Regions from separate parts of the Micromonospora sonneratiae genome, predicted to be linked through region 2. Evidence: riboswitches for the same ligand, from Rfam matches in the RefSeq annotation. Region 2 holds a riboswitch; each other region holds the start of a gene.

Region 1 (5,305 bases), on a different contig from region 2:
GTGAGCAGCTGCCCCACCGCGCCGTAGCCCTTGGACACCCGGTCCAGGTTGACGATGTTGGCCACTACTCACACCTCCCATGGTCGAGGCGTCCCCACACCGCGCTGGGCCGACCATCATGATCGACGCGGTGTCGCCCAGCGACACCGGCACGGGAGGACGCCTGAATTCAACAAGGGTACGCGGAACGTCCCCCGAACTACCGGTCAGACCGCCCGGCAGCCAACCGCTCAGACCACCCGAGCCCCGGCGACCGGGCCGTACGCGGTGTGGGCGGCCCGGCAGACGCCCGAGGCGGACAGCTCGGCGGCGATCCGGCTGGCGTGCGCCCCGTCGGCGGCGAGGAAGACACACGTCGGTCCGGACCCGGAGACGATGCCGGCCAGCGCACCCGCTGCCTCGCCAGCCGCGAGCGTCGCGCTCAGGGCCGGCCGCAGGGAGAGCGAGGCCGCCTGGAGATCGTTGCCGAGTGCCTTGGCCAGCACCCCGGGATCCCGCTGCCGGAGTGCGGCCAGCAGGCTGTCCGGGCTGCCCAGCGGCTCCGGCGCGGCCCGGTCGGCACGCAGCCGGTCGAGTTCCCGGTAGACCGCCGGGGTGGAGAGGCCACCGTCGGCGACCGCCACCACCCAGTACCAGGAGGTCGGGCGGGCCAGCACGGGGCTGACCGCCTCACCCCGGCCGGTGCCGAGCGCCGTGCCACCGTAGATCAGGAACGGCACGTCCGAGCCGATGCCGGCCGCGATCCCGGCGAGTTCGTCGCGGGACAGCTCGGTGCCCCAGAGGGTGTCGCAGGCGACCAACGTGGCGGCGGCGTCGGCGCTGCCCCCGGCCAGCCCGCCGGCCAGCGGGATCTGTTTGCGCAGGTGCAGCCGGGCGTGGGCGGGCACCCTGGCGTACGCGGCCAGGGCCCGGGCCGCCCGGATCACCAGGTTCGACTCGTCGAGGGCCAACTCGCCGGTGCCCTCACCCTCCATGGTCAGGGTGAGGGTGTCGCCGCGCCGGGCGGTCAACTCGTCGTAGATGGAGATCGCATGGTAGACGGTGCTCAGCTCGTGGTAGCCGTCGGGGCGTACCGGGCCGACACCGAGGTGCAGATTGATCTTGGCGGGTACGCGGACCTTGACCGGGCCGGCCGCTCCCCGTCGCTGGTGGTCGTCATCGTCGTCCGGCCGCCATGCCTCGGTCACGAGGCAGTGCCCCGGGCCCGAGGCCGGAAGCCGACCGGAGACCCCGGAATCAGTTCCTCGGCCGGTTCGTGGCGCCCGTCCACCGACTCGTGAACGGCGGGGGCCACCGGCTGCGCCGTCACGGCGTACACCTCGTCATGGGCACGGCGTCAGACTACTCGGCGGCCCGCGTACCCGATGGAGCCGACGCGGCGATAGCGGCGAACTGCTCGACGGTGAGCGACTCACCACGGGCACCGGGATCGACACCGGCCGCGACGAGCGCCGTAGCGGCCCGATCCGCGCCCCCGGCCCAGCCGGCCAGCGCGGCGCGCAGGGTCTTGCGCCGCTGTGCGAACGCGGCATCGACCACGGCGAAGACCCGCGAACGCGGTACGTCCGTCCGGGGCGGCTCGCGCCGGGTGAAGGCGACCAGACCGGAGTCGACGTTGGGTACCGGCCAGAAGACGTTCGGCGGCACCCGGCCGGCGCTGCGGGCGGTGGCGTACCAGGCGAGCTTGACCGACGGAATGCCGTAGATCTTGGAGCCGGGTCCGGCGGTCAACCGGTCCGCGACCTCCTTCTGCACCATCACCAGACCGTGCCGCAGACTGGGCAGCTCGGCCAGCAGGTGCAACACCACCGGTACGGCGACGTTGTAGGGCAGGTTCGCCACCAGCGCCGTCGGCGCGGGGTCGGCCAGATCAGCGGCGCCGACCCGCAACGCGTCGGCCTGATGGACGGTCAGTCGGTCGACGGCACCGGGTCCGGCGTGCGCGGCGGCGGTCGCCGGCAGCGCACCGGCCAGCACCGGGTCGATCTCCACCACGTGTACGTGCGCGGCGATCGGCAGCAACGCCAGGGTGAGCGAGCCGAGTCCCGGGCCCACCTCCAGCGCGACGTCGTCCGGGGCAAGCCCGGCCGCGTTGGCTATCCGGCGCACCGTGTTCGGGTCGTGCACGAAGTTCTGACCGAACTTCTTCGTCGGGGTCACGCCCAGCCGGGCCGCCAACTCCCGGATCTCGGCCGGACCCAGCAGCGGAGGAAGGAGGGACCCCTTCCGGTCGTCGTTCTCCGCGGGTGAAGGGTCCCTTCCCGACCCTTGTGGCGTCACCATGGACCGAAGACCCGCTCGCCAGTGGCCGAGATAGCCGTACACAGCTCGGCCACGTCCGCACCGGTCGTCTCGGCCAGCGACCGTACGGTCAGCGGAATCAGGTACGAGGCATTGGGCCGCCCCCGATGTGGCGTCGGGGTGAGATAGGGCGCGTCGGTCTCCACCAGTAGCTGGTCCGGTGGGGTCACCCTGGCCGCCTCCCGTAGCGCAGTGGCGCTGGCGAAGGTCACCGTGCCGGCAAAGCTGAGTACGTAACCGCGGCGTACGCATTCGGCGGCGAATTCGGCGTCGCCGGAGAAGCAGTGCATCACGACGGTCTGCGGGGCCCCCTCCTCGTCGAGTACCCGCAGTACGTCGGCGTGCGCGTCCCGGTCGTGGATCACCAGTGGTTTGCCGTACCGCTTGGCGATGGCGATGTGCGCGCGGAAACTGGTCTCCTGCGCTGCGCGCCCCTCCTCCCCGGTACGGAAGAAGTCCATCCCGGTCTCGCCGATGCCCCGGACCCGGTCCTCGGCGGCCAGCGACTCGATCTGTCGCAGTGCCTCGTCGAGGTCGTCGAGCCTGGGTGCCTCGTTCGGGTGCAGCGCGACGGTGGCGACCACGGCCGCGTACTGCCGGGCCACCTCGACCCCCCACCGGGACGACGCCACATCGACGCCGACCTGGACCAGCCGGTCGACGCCGACCCCGGCGGCCACCTCGATCATCGCCTCGACCGGATCGCCGGGTCCGACGGGCGGCCCGGCCACCCCCGCCTCGGCAACGGTGATGTCCAGATGGGTGTGACTGTCTATCACCGGGCGGGGCAGCGGCTCGGGCGCGGATGGAAACTCCCCCGCCCGGCGCGCTGCACGTTGGCGGCGAGACTCGGCTTGATCGCTCATCACCGTCAGCATCACATATCCAACTGCACCGCCCACCGGACCCGGTGCAGTTCCCGGCGGACCCGGGCCGGTTCCGACCGGATGGGGACCCGGTTCTGACCAGACCGACGGCGAATTTCCCGCAGACCCCGCTCCGGGTGCCGCCACGACAATGCCTACGCTGCGTGTCGATTACCTCCCGGCGAATACGGATTGTCAACATTGCGAATCCGCTCCGCACAACAGGCAGCATTGCGGGACGCCGATGCGTCAACAAGCCGACACAGAGCGAGACGGTAGTGGAATGGGCTTCCGCACAATGCGTTTTCCGGCATCGGTTAAATAGATTGCCAGCGCGGCGGTCAGGTAGGCTCGCGGGCGGTCATCGCCAGAAGGCACGGATTCGGGGTGCCGGCGAGGCTGCCGCCTAATCGCCGTACGGGGCGAATCGGGGACCCGCGTCCATGGGGTGAATCCGCAGCAGCGGTAGGGGCCACTTCCGCCCCGAACCCGTCAGCTAACCCGATCGGCGGCCAACGGAAGGAAGGTATCTTGACCGCACCCCTGCGCGGTTGGCTGACATTTGCCTTGGCTCTACTGGCCTCCCTGGCCCTGACGGCGCCCGCCAGCCCGGCCTGGGCGGAACCCGACGAACAAGCGCCGAACGAGACCGAGACGCCACTGCTACGCGACGTCCTTGAAACCACCGGCCGGGGCTACATGCAGGCAAAGGCCAGGCTGGACCAGTCGAAGAAACGGGAGAAGACCCTCGCTTCCGAACTGCAGAAGGCCCAGGAGCAACTCGACCTGCTGACCCCGCAGGTCGCACAGATCGCAGCCGAGGCCTACCGGCAGGGCAAGGTCGGCACGCTGGCCGTACTGCTGAACAGCACCTCGCCGGACTCGTTCGTCGACCGGGCGACCCGCCTCGACGAGATAAGCCGACTGAACAACCGGAAGCTCTCCCAACTCAACGCGGCACGGGACGTGGCCGCCCGGGCCAAGGCCGCGCTCGACGCCGAGATCGTGGAGCAGAGCAAGCAGGTCGCCATCATGGCGAAGCAGAAGAAGGACGCCGAGAAGGCACTCGCGCTGGTCGGTGGCATGAGCGTGACCGGCGGCGGCTACGTCAGCGCCACCTCACCGGTGGCGAAGGCCGCACCGCGTACGGCCAATGGCGAGTGGCCGAACGAGTCGTGCAGTCAGGAGGACCCGACCACCAGCGGCTGTGTCACCCCGCGCACCCTGCACGCCTACAAGGAGACGAAGCGGGCCGGCTTCAACCGGTTCGTCGGTTGTTACCGTCCAGGTGGGCCGTACGAGCACCCCAAGGGCCGTGCCTGTGACTGGTCGCTGCAGAAGTCGGGCTTCTCACCCTGGAACACCAAGGACGAGCTGACGTACGGCAGCAACCTTGCCGCGTTCCTGGTCCGTAACTCCGACCGGCTCGGCATCTACTACGTGATCTGGAATCGGCAGATCTGGTTCCCGGCGACCGGCTGGAAGTCGTACAGCGGGCCGAGTAACCATACGGACCACGTACACATGTCTCTGCTCTGAGTCCGCCAGCCCTCGACGGCGGCGAAACGACGGCGCATCTCCCCGGATGTCCACCGGGGAGATGCGCCCTTTCGTTGCAACTGGCAGCACGTCTCCGTGCGCCGTGGGTCAGCCGCTGAGCCGGGCCAACTCCTCGTCCACGATCGACGGGTCGAGCTTGCGGAAGACCGGCTTCGGGGCCGCCAACGGCCGGCCCGCCTCGATCGGGACCGACTCCCATCGCGCGCCGACGGAGTAGTCACCGGTCAGCACCGGGTACGACGGGCCGCCGTCCAGGTCCTCGACCTCCACGATCGACGGCATCGGGGCGTGTACGCCGGTGCCACCGAGCAGTTCGTGGATCTTCTGTGCCGAGTGTGGCAGGAACGGGGTGAGCAGCGTGTTGGCGTCGCTGACCACCTGCAACGCGACGTGCAGGATGGTGCCCATCCGGGGCTTCTCCTCGTCGCCCTTGAGCTTCCACGGTGCCTGGTCGGAGAGGTACCTGTTCGCCTCGGCCACCACCCGCATCGCCTCGCCGATCGCCTGCTTCTGCCGGTGCTTGCCGATCAGGTCGCCGACGGTTGCGAACCCGGCCCGGGCGACGGCCAGCAGCGCCT
Region 2 (5,305 bases):
TTTGCGGGTAGTCGACCTCCCACTTCCCCTTTCAAAGGCGCCCCGGCGGTCGGTCACAAAGGAGTCGCGCCGGTGGCAAGTCGGCCATCCCATTCTCGTACGCCGGAGCAGCCCCATATCCCTCGCAGCGGGATGCGCCGTGCCTTCCATCGCCTGGTGGCCATTGCTGCCGCAGTGTGTGTCGGGCTGGTGCCCGCCGCGCAGGCACAGGCCGCGCCCACCGCGGAGGAAATCGAAGCGCAGATCGACAAGCAGTGGGAACAGCTTGAGCCGGTCATCGAGCAATACAACAAGGTGCGCGTCGACCTGAAGAACAACAAGAAGAAGGCGGAGGATCTGGAGAAGCGGATCCAGCCACTTTCGCAGGAAGTCGATCATGCGCTGGATCAGGTCGGCGTCCTGGCGGTCAAGTTCTACAAGACCGGTCCGTCGGGCAACCTGAACGCCCTGCTGGCCAGTGGGAAGCCGTCCACCCTGACGGACCAGCTCACCTATCTCAGTCGGCTCGCCGAGCACGAACGGCAGCAGGTTGCCGGCGTGATGGCGGTCCGTGACCAGTACGCCGCCGAGAAGGCCCGGCTCGATACGCTGATCGCCCAGTTGACCAGGCAGGAAGCCGAACTGGCCGCCAAGAAGAAGCAGATCGACGCGGAGATCAAGCGGCTTGAGGCGGCCATGCCGAAGACGACCGTCAAGGTCGCCAACTGCCCGACGATCAACGGGATCGAGGGCGACGGTGCCCGGATCGCGATCCAGACCGCCTGCGCCCAGGTGGGCAAGCCGTACGTGTGGGGAGCCGCCGGGCCCAACTCGTTCGACTGCTCCGGACTCACCCAGTACGCCTGGGGCAAGGCCGGAGTGTACCTACCACACTTCACCGGTGACCAGTGGAAGAAGGGAACCCGGGTCAGCGCCTCGGCGGCCAAACCGGGCGACCTTGTCTTCTTCTTCGACGACCTGCACCACGTCGGCCTCTACATCGGTAACGGGCTGATGGTGCACGCGCCCCGAGCCGGCAAACCGGTCCAGGTGACGCCGGTGCGGTACATGCCGGTGGCGGGGTACCGCCATCTGTAGCTGAGGTGTGTCAGGAAGGGCCTCTTGCCATCGCTACTTGGCTGGCAAGGGGCCCTTCCTGACGTGTGGGACGCAGGTCAGCGGGGTGCGCCGACCGGGGACGGCAGGATCAGTACATCGTCGAGGTTGACGAACATGATCCGGTGCCCGAACTGGATCTGGACGTACCGGTTGTCGCCCCGTACCACCGTGAAGTCGCCGGGGGACGTACCGGCGAACGTCGTCGCCCGGTAGTACTCGCCGGGCAGCACGTCACCGACGGCGTACCGCTGACCGGCGGAGAGCGTGTACTGCAACGGAGAGATCGGCTGGTACGGCACACCGGCCGGGTAGGCGGCCTGCTCCGGGTACGCCCGCCCGTAGACCGGGATGGTCGCCCTGCCGGGCTTCGGCGTCACCACGAAACCGACCGACCACTTGGCGGTGGGAGCCGACGCCGGGTTGTGGAACCACGCCTTCTGACCGAGGTACCAGATCGCCGTCCAGTCACCCTGCCGGTCGGCGATGGCGTACGTCTGACCGGCCGAGCCCCGGGCGCCGTGGTCGGAGATCTGCATGGTGTTCGGGGTGCCGTCGGGCCGTAGCGCGATGTCGTTGACCAGCGGTGCGTCCGGGCTGGGTGCGCTGCGCAGGATCACCGACGAGGAGCCACGCGACGGGCACGGCTCGGTCGGCGGGGCCGGCGGCGACTTGGCGCAGCCGTAGAAGTTCGGCCGGTTGGTGGCGAAGTCCGGGTCCAGGGTGACCAGCCCGGTGTGCGGGGTGCCGGTGCCCCGGATGGGGGCCTTCAGCAGGTCGAGGTAGTGCGACCAGTTCCAGTACGGACCCGGGTCCCAGTGCATGCCCCGGACGGTGCCGGCGACGGTGCCGGGGACGTTGTCGTGCCCGATGATGTGCTGCCGGTCCAGCGGAATGTCGAACTTCTGGGCGAGGTAGCGAACCAGCTTCGCCGAGCTGCGGTACATCGCCTCGGTGTACCAGGTGCCCTGGGCGGCGAAGCCCTCGTGTTCGATGCCGATCGCCTTGGCGTTGACGTACCAGTTGCCGGCGTGCCAGCCGACGTTCTTGGCCTTGAGGTGCTGGGCGGTGTGGCCGTCGCGCGAGCGCATCGTGTAGTGCCAGCTCACCCATTCGGGGTCCTGCGCCAGCCGGGTGGTGCTGTCGAAGTAGCCCTCGGCGTCGTGGATGACGATGTACTCGATCTTCTGCTGGGCGGGTCGGTCGCCCAGGTCGTGGTTGCCGTAGTTGCCCGGGTCGGAGCCGTCGCCGAGCAGTTGGTAGGGGGCCGGGAGCCACTCACAGGAGATCGTGGTCGGGCATTCGAGCCCGTCCGGGCGCTCGGGCTTGCGCAGGCCGAGCCGGTCCAGCCAGGACCGGGCCGGGGCGAGCCCGGGGTGCGCGGCGAGGCTGACCCGGTGCCCGTCGTCGGTGACCCGACTTGTCCCCGTACGGATGGTGTCGTACACCTCGTCGGCGAAGACCGCGGCGGCTTCGGTGGTGTCCGCACCGGAGTACCGGGCCACCGCGCCGTACCAGGCCGCAGGGTCGCTGGTGCTTCCCGTCGGTCCGGCCAGGGCCTTCTGGTACGACGACAGCAGCGCTGCGCCGCCCCGGATGTTCGCCTCGGCGTCGGACCGCAGCGACTCCTCGCCGGTGCCGGTGAGCGTGGCGGCGGCGTCCAACGTCTGTAGTGCCGTGCTGCTGGGCGCGCCGACGCTGGGGTGCTGTGCGGTCAGCCTGGGCCGGGAGTCGTCACCCCGGGGGTCCTCGTCCTCGGAGTGGTGATGGCCGTTCGCGGGCAGGCCGGTCACGTACCGGGCGTCGGTGAGGTGCATCGGGCCGTACCCGCCGCCGGTGCTCGGGGTACCGGCGTTGGTGTCCCAACGGGACTGCAGGTAGGAGACGCCGAGCAGGACGCTCTCGGGTACGCCGTACTCGGCGGCGGCTGCCGCGTACTCCTGTTGGCGGGGGCTTGCGGTCGGGGTCGCGGCAGCGGGACCAGCCGGCACCACCACCGTTGCGGCCCCCACCACGACGGTGCTGAGCAGTATTCGCCGGCCTACCGGCACTTTCGGACGGTGCATCGAACCTCCATTCGGTGGATCGTTCTGGCCGTCACCCTCACCCCACACAGGTGCATCCGTCAATAGGTGCCGCAATCTATGGGTGAGTTGCAAGAAACTTTCAGATAGCGAACAGTCCGTGACCAGGGAGTGCACGTAGCGAAGTAGATGTGGTCGCGGGGTTGCGGCCGATGTGCGAAGCTCCCTAGTGTTGAGGATCGTCGAGACGGCGGCAGTTCGCCTAACCGGGGCGGCACCGGCTCGATACCGCCGAATCGTTGTCTGCGCATGAATGAGCCGGGGACCCAGGGCAACACCGGGGTGAATCCGCGATCACGCGGTAGGGCGCATCTCTTCCCGCCCGAACCCGTCAGCTAACCCGGTAGGCGGTAAGGAAGAAGGAGTACGGACGCCCGGTGGCACCTCAAGCCTCCCGGCTACGGCCCGCATCGTCGGCGCACGCCGACGCAACGGCGGCGAAGCCGCGTAACCGCTGGTCCCCCCTCACTGCCGCCCTGGCCGCGATCGTCGGCGTCGCCGTGGTGCTCGTCGGCTCGACGCCGGCGATCGCCGAGCCGTCGGTGACCGAGATCGAACGGCAGATCGACGAGGCGTGGGAGAAGCTCGAACCGATCATCGAGAAGCACAACGCCACCCGGCAGGACCTGGCTGCGAAGAAGAAGCAGGCCGATGCGCTGGGCAGGAAGATCCAGCCGCTGGAAGTCCAGATCGAAGCCGCACTGGGCAAGGTCGGGCAGATCGCCGTACAGGCGTACAAGGGCAACGAGGTCTCCGCGCTCAACGCGATCCTGACCAGTGGTACGCCGACCACCCTGATGGACCAGCTCGGCCTGCTCGACCAGATCGCCCGGGGACAGCAGCGGGACATCCAGGCGGTGGTCGACCTCAGGAACAGCTACGCGGCGCAGAAGGGTCCGCTGGATGTGCTGGTGGCACAGCTCACCCGCACCGAGGCCGAGTTGGCTGCGAAGAAGAAGGAGATCGACGCCGAGGTCACCCGGCTGCAGAAGCTGCGGCTGATCGCGTACGGAAACGGCGCCGGCGGTGCCCTCCGACCGGCACCGTGCCCGTTGGTCTACCCGGGCGGTGCCGTCGGTAAGGTCGTCAAGTTCGCCTGCGCCCAGATCGGCAAGAAGTACCAGTGGGGATCCGACGGCCCGAACACGTTCGACTGCTCCGGCCTGACGATGCGGGCCTGGGAACAGGCCGGCGTCTCCCTGCCGCACAACGCAGCCCGGCAGCGGGCGACGATCCCCAGCGTCAGCCGAGCCAACCTCAAAGCCGGTGACCTGGTCTTCTACAACAACCTGGCGCACGTCGGCATCTACGTCGGCGACGGCTGGATAGTGCACGCCCCGCAGACCGGCGACTGGGTCAGGATGCGCAAGGTCGACGTCGGCAACATCCACAGCTACGGCCGGCCCGGCTGATCCGGGCCAGCCCGCTCCGATCGTGGATCAGGCCCCTTCCGTCGCTCGTCGCGGCCGGAAGGGGCCTGATCCGTTGGCGGGTGGGTGTCGCCTTCGCGGGTGGGCTGTCGGTCTGGCAGGTAGGGTCGCCCTACCGGGCCGCAGGCGGCAGGACCCTCAGCGGGTCGGCCAGGTACGCCAGTTGCGCCAGGACCGGCTCGGCGTCGGTCCGCGTTGCCCCTGGTAGCGCGATCCGTACACCTCCGAGCCGTACGGGTGCTCCGCCGGCGACGAGAGTCGGAAGATGCACAACTGGCCGATCTTCATCCCCGGCCAGAGGGTGATCGGCAGGTTGGCGACGTTGGACAGCTCCAGCGTGACGTGGCCGGAGAAGCCGGGGTCGATGAACCCTGCGGTCGAGTGGGTGAGCAGGCCCAGCCGGCCGAGGCTCGACTTGCCTTCCAGGCGGCCGGCAAGCTGGTCACCGAGGGAGATCACCTCCAGCGTGGAGGCCAGTACGAACTCGCCGGGGTGCAACACGAACGGCTCGCCGTCCGGGACGTCGACCACCGAGGTCAGGTCGTCCTGTTGCCGGGACGGGTCGATGTGCGTGTAGAGATGGTTGTTGAACACCCGGAACAGCCGATCGAGGCGTACGTCGATGCTGGACGGCTGAATCAGCGCCGGCTCGAACGGATCCAGCGCCAGGGCGCCCGCCTTGATCTCGGTGACGAG
Region 3 (5,305 bases), on a different contig from region 2:
CGGAGCGAAGATGTCCAGACAGGTGCCGTAGTTGGAGTAGCTGGCCCGAGCGTCGTTGCTGGTCGTCGCGCCGACGGTGATCGCATTCGGGACCGAGGCGGGTGAGTGGTTGCAGGCGTTGCCGTTGGAGTTGCCCGCAGCCACCGTGTACGTCACGCCGTCGGCGATGCTGTTCGTCACCGCGGCGTTGAGTGCGGCGCTGTAGCCGGTCTGGACCCCCAGGTTCGCCACGGCCGGCTGGCCGGAAAGGTGGTCGGCGGTGACCCAGTTGATGCCGTCGAGGATCATGGCGAGATTGCCGGGAACGAGGCAGTCGTACACCTTGACGGCAACCAGTACGACATTCTTGGCCACGCCGTACAGCGATCCGCCGGTGACCCCGGCGGCGTGCGTACCGTGGCCGTTGCAGTCGTTGGCCGGTGGCAGGCCGTCGACCGCATCGTAACCGTAGATGGCCTGGCCACCGAAGTCCTGGTGGCCGATCTGCACCCCGCTGTCGATGATGTACGCCTTGACCCCGGTGCCCTGGCTCGTGTAGTCGTAGGTCGTGGTCAGCGGAGGGCTGGCCTGGTCGATGCGGTCCAGGTTCCACGGTGCGTTGAACTGGGTGGTGGTCAGCTGCACGGTGTGGTCCTGTTCGACATAGGCCACCGCCGGGTCTGCGGCCAGGCGTCGGGCGGCCGGCTCCGCCAGGTGGGCCTGGAAGCCGTTGAGGGCGTCGCCGTACACGCGGTCCAGGGTGGCGCCGTAGCGCTCGGCCAGACGGCTTGCCAGGGTGGACACGGTCGCGTGTCGGGTGCCGGCCCGGCCGCCGACGGCGCTGTCCTTGAGTACCACGATGTAGCTGTCCGGAATCGCGGTGGCGCTTCCGGCATGCCGGATCTCGTGGCTGCCGACAGCCGAGGTCGCCGGAGCGGCGATCATGGTGGCAGCCGCAGCGGTGACCGTGGCGACCAGGAAGCCGCCCAGTCGGCGTCGATGTGCGTGGGGGAGTGTCATGTCAAAGCCCTCCCTTGTCGGTCCATCCGTCGGCTGGCGGACCCCAGCGGCTTCCGGCCCGTGCCAGCCGGTGGCGTCCGTGCACCTGGGAATGGGTCGATCGGTTGGGCAAATCCTATAGTTATATTTATGAAGCACGATGCCTTTGGGTTGAATGCGACAAGTGTCAGAACGGGCTCCGTGGTGCGTGGACCGGTCCGGTACGCCGGGTGCCGGCCGACCGGCTGCCGGTGGGGCCGACTGCCTGGACACGATGATGCGGCACCGGGTCGCGTTCCCCGAACGGGAGCACGACCCGGTGCCGGACATCCGACCGGTGCCGGCGACCTTCGTCGTCGACCCGGCCCGGTAGCCGGTCGGTCTAGTAGACCGACAGGTGCACGTGGTTGGTGTGGTCGCTCGACGGGTCCCCGTTACCGCCGTTGTACGCCTTCCAGCCACTGCTCGGCAGCCAGATCTGTTTGAACCAGATCACGTACAGCACGCCGAGCCGGCTGGCGTTCTTCACGTAGTACGCCGCCAGGTTGTTGCCGTACGTCCGGTCGCCACCGGTCGCCACGCCACCGAAGCCGCCCTTCTGCGCGGCGAAGTCGCAGGCCCGCCCCTTCGGGTGCTCGCCGGAACCGCCGCTGCGGTAGCAGGAGACGTACCGGGTGTAGCCGGCAGCCTTGGCCTGGTTCAACGCGTGCAGCGTACGGGGAGTGATGCAACCCGAGGTCGTGGGATCGTTCACGCTGCACGACTCCCGGGGCCAGGAACCGTCGGAGTTGCGTGGCGCGGGCTTCGCGGTGCCGGTGTTGGTGCCGCGTACGCCACTGCTGGTGCCTCCGCTGCCGACCGCGGCCAACGCCCGTTCGGCCTGCTGTTTGCGGCTGGCCATGACCGCGACCTGCTTACGCTGCTCGCGGATCTCGTTGTCGAGCGCTGTCTTCGCCCGGGTCTCCTCCTCGCGTGTCTCGATCAGCTTCCGGACCTGCCGTTCCTCGCTGCTGGCCACCACGCCGAGGGTGGTGGCGCGGTCGAAGAAACCGTCCGGGGAGTTGCTGTTGAGCAGGGCCGCCACCGGCCCGAGCCGACCGGTTCGGTAGGCCGCTCCGGCCAACTCGCCGACCGAGCCGGAGCGGACGCCCAGCTCGGCTTCGATGGCGGCCAGGTGGGCGGTGAGTTCCTTCTGCCGCTTGATGGAGTTGTCGAGTGCGGCCTGGGCGTCGAGGTAGCCCTTGGACGCCGCCTCGAGCTGTTTGCGGAGGCTGGGGCTGACCCCTTCGTCGTCGTTGCCGTCAGGTGCGGCAGCGAGCATTCCGGGGCCGGCGGCGAGGGCCCCGTTGACAGTCGTCGTTGCCGCGCCGACCGGACCGGTGGCCGGGCTGAGCGCGACGGTCATGAAGACCGTGAGTACGGCCGCCACCAGCGTGGTCAGGCGGGCGGCCGTCCGTCGTACGGGTGCCGTGAATGGCATGTAGTTGTCCTTCCGTCAGCCGCCGGCCGGGTTAGCTGACGGGTTCGGGACGGAAGATCCCTACCGCTGACGCGGATGCACCCCACGAGGTGGTTCCCCGGCTCGCACATGGCGATTAGGCGACAGTCGCCACAAGCGCCGGAGGGCGCCGCCCAATGACGACCGGAGCCGAGCCTACCGGTGCCGGTGAACGGAGCCCGGGAACCGGGTGCAAATTTAAGGTGTCGCTAATCCAGTTCGTCACCACTCGGTCGGGCCGCACGCGCCCGTTTCGGCGGCCGGCTCGACCTGTAGCGTCGCGTGCTCGATGTGGAAGTCGTCGTGCAGCGCCACCCGGGCGGCGGCCAGCACCTTGGCCGGCTCCGTGCCCGGTTCGATGGTGAGGTGCGCCGAGGCGACCTCCATTCCGGAGGTGAGTGTCCAAACGTGCAGGTCGTGGACGTCGGTGACCCCGGGTACGGCGGACAGTCGGGCCTGCACCTGGGGGACCTGGAGGTGTTCCGGGGCTGCCTGCACCAGGATGCGTACGGCGGCCCGGCCCAACCGCCAGGTGCGGGGCAGGATGAACAGGCCGATCCCGACGGCGACCAGCGGGTCGACCCACCACCAGCCGGTCAGCGCGATGACGACGGCGGCGATGATGACCCCCACCGAGCCGAGCAGGTCCCCGAGTACCTCCAGATACGCGCCGCGCATGTTGATGCTCTCCTTCGCACCCGAACGCAGCAGTGCGAAGGCGGCGATGTTGGCCAGCAGGCCGAGTACCGCCACGGCCAGCATCGGCCCGGTGAGCACGTGCGGCGGTTCGCCGAACCGGCGTACCGCCTCGATCAGCACGTAGATCGCGACGCCGAAGAGCAGCACCGCGTTGGCCAACGCGGCCAGTACCTCCAGGCGGTAGTGCCCGAAGGTCCGCTGCGGGTTACGGGAAGCCCGCCGGGCCGCCGTGATCGCGGCCAGGGCCATGCCGATGCCGAGTACGTCGGTGAACATGTGCCCGGCGTCGGAGAGCAGGGCCAGTGAACCGGTGGCCAGCGCGGCGACCGCCTCCACGATCATGAAGACGGTCAGCAGGGCGAATGCGGCCCAGAGCCGTCCCCGGTGCCGTTCTGCGGCGCGTAGCACCTGCCCGCCGTGATCGTGTCCTGCGCCCATCAGTACAACCCTCCGTCGCCCCTTCGCGTCCGGCCCAACCTATGCTCACATTGCTATGTATGCAAGCAAAATGTTGGCAGCGATCCGGTGATCAGGGACTCGTCGCGGCGACACGCCGACGACACGCGGGAGTTACTCCCGGATCACGCAGCAGTGATCTCGATGGTGGTGAGGCGCTGGGTGGCCCGGGACAGGGCGACGTACAGCGTCCGTACGCCCGACTCGGAGTCGGCCCGGATCTCGGCACCGGCCACCAGGACGACTCCGTCGTACTCCATGCCCTTGGCCTGGAGGCTGGTCACCACCTGTAGGCGCGGTCCGGCCAGGCCAGCCAGCCAGCCGGCGACCTCGTCCCGGCGGGGGACCGGGGTGATCACACCGACGGTGCCCTCGACCTCGGCCAGCAGCCGGGCGGTGGCCTCCCGGGTGGCGTCCGCCAGTCGTGCGGCGGGGACATGCAGGGAGAGCGGTTCGACGCCGGTCGAGCGTACGGCGGTGGGCAGCGGCAGATCGGGGTGGACCTCGCGGATCACCTGCGCGGCCACCGCGAAGATCTCCGCCGGGTTGCGGTAGTTGGTGGAGAGCGTGTACTCGTGCCGGGGCCGACGACCCAGCGCCTTGTCCCGGGCCTGGGCCAGCTCCCGGGGGTCGCCCGTCCACGCCGTCTGTGCCGGATCACCCACCACGGTCCAGGAGGCCAGCCGACCCCGCCGACCGATCATCCGCCACTGCATCGGCGACACGTCCTGGGACTCGTCCACCACCACGTGGGCGTACTCGCGGTAGTCCTCCGAGCGTTGCCGTTGCGCCCGGTCGGCCCGCTGCCGGTCGGCGTACGTGGTCAGTTCGCGGATCCCGCCCGCGACGTGGAACGGGTCACGTTTGCGCTTGACCGGCTTCATCGGCCGACCGAGCAACTCGTCCAACTCGTCGAGCAGGGCCACGTCGGCGATCGTCGGCCCGTCCGCCTCCAGGTTGCGGTACGACTCGGCCAGCAGCCGGGTCTCGGCCCGGGACAGGATTCCCGCCGAGTACGCCCGCAGCCGCTCGGGCCGGGCCAGCCAGCCGAGTACGTGCCACGGGTGCAGCCGGGGCCACCACGCCTTCAGGAAGTCGCGGAACTCCTCCCGCTCGGACAGGTCGTCCTCGAACTCCCGCTGGCCGGGCAGCCGGCCGACAGGCAACCGTCGGACCTGTGCCCACAGCGCGTTGAAGATCCCGTCGAAGCCGGCGCGGCGTACCTCGTTGCGCCGACCGCCCCCGGACAGCGCCCGGGTCCGGATCGTGTCCAGTTCGGCCGTGGTCAACCGGAGCAGCTCACCCCGATAGAGGAGCCGGAGTTCGCCCGGACCGTCCGGTACCGCGTCCCGTACCGCCCGGCGCAGCACCTGACGCATCCGCAGGGAACCCTTGACCGCAGCCGTCGCGGCGGGGTCGGTCCGGACCGCCACCACGCCCGGAAAGAGCGAGCCCAGCGAGTGCAGGGTGGCGGTCTCCTCGCCGAGCGAGGGCAGCACCGAGGCGATGTACTCGACGAAGACCCCGGACGGGCCGACCACCAGGACGCCGCCACCGGCGAACCGGTTGCGGTCGGAGTAGAGCAGGTACGCCGCCCGGTGCAGGGCGACCGCGGTCTTGCCGGTGCCCGGCCCACCGGACACGATCGTCACCCCGGAGCCGGGGGAGCGGATC

Evidence for each region. Region 2 has a riboswitch for cyclic di-AMP ahead of ACFQ4H_RS08980 (C40 family peptidase). Riboswitches for the same ligand answer to the same signal wherever they lie in the genome.
Region 1: linked by a shared signal. The riboswitch ahead of ACFQ4H_RS18385 (coiled-coil domain-containing protein) and the one ahead of ACFQ4H_RS08980 (C40 family peptidase) in region 2 are both predicted to bind cyclic di-AMP.
Region 3: linked by a shared signal. The riboswitch ahead of ACFQ4H_RS03795 (coiled-coil domain-containing protein) and the one ahead of ACFQ4H_RS08980 (C40 family peptidase) in region 2 are both predicted to bind cyclic di-AMP.

What each region holds. Positions count from the first base shown of each region.
Region 1 is NZ_JBHTMP010000027.1:30,501-35,805, reverse strand. It holds gene ACFQ4H_RS18405 (ABC-F family ATP-binding cassette domain-containing protein) at 1-65, opposite strand, end outside; gene ACFQ4H_RS18400 (4-(cytidine 5'-diphospho)-2-C-methyl-D-erythritol kinase) at 231-1,187, opposite strand; gene rsmA (16S rRNA (adenine(1518)-N(6)/adenine(1519)-N(6))-dimethyltransferase RsmA) at 1,342-2,283, opposite strand; gene ACFQ4H_RS18390 (TatD family hydrolase) at 2,277-3,179, opposite strand; cyclic di-AMP (ydaO/yuaA leader) riboswitch at 3,561-3,694, shown strand; gene ACFQ4H_RS18385 (coiled-coil domain-containing protein) at 3,699-4,706, shown strand; gene metG (methionine--tRNA ligase) at 4,815-5,305, opposite strand, start outside.
Region 2 is NZ_JBHTMP010000010.1:81,323-86,627, forward strand. It holds gene ACFQ4H_RS08970 (C40 family peptidase) at 73-1,077, shown strand; gene ACFQ4H_RS08975 (N-acetylmuramoyl-L-alanine amidase) at 1,155-3,161, opposite strand; cyclic di-AMP (ydaO/yuaA leader) riboswitch at 3,399-3,543, shown strand; gene ACFQ4H_RS08980 (C40 family peptidase) at 3,557-4,591, shown strand; gene dcd (dCTP deaminase) at 4,748-5,305, opposite strand, start outside.
Region 3 is NZ_JBHTMP010000003.1:161,067-166,371, forward strand. It holds gene ACFQ4H_RS03785 (S8 family peptidase) at 1-999, opposite strand, end outside; gene ACFQ4H_RS03790 (hypothetical protein) at 1,163-1,351, shown strand; gene ACFQ4H_RS03795 (coiled-coil domain-containing protein) at 1,361-2,458, opposite strand; cyclic di-AMP (ydaO/yuaA leader) riboswitch at 2,463-2,590, opposite strand; gene ACFQ4H_RS03800 (cation diffusion facilitator family transporter) at 2,699-3,613, opposite strand; gene ACFQ4H_RS03805 (HelD family protein) at 3,757-5,305, opposite strand, start outside.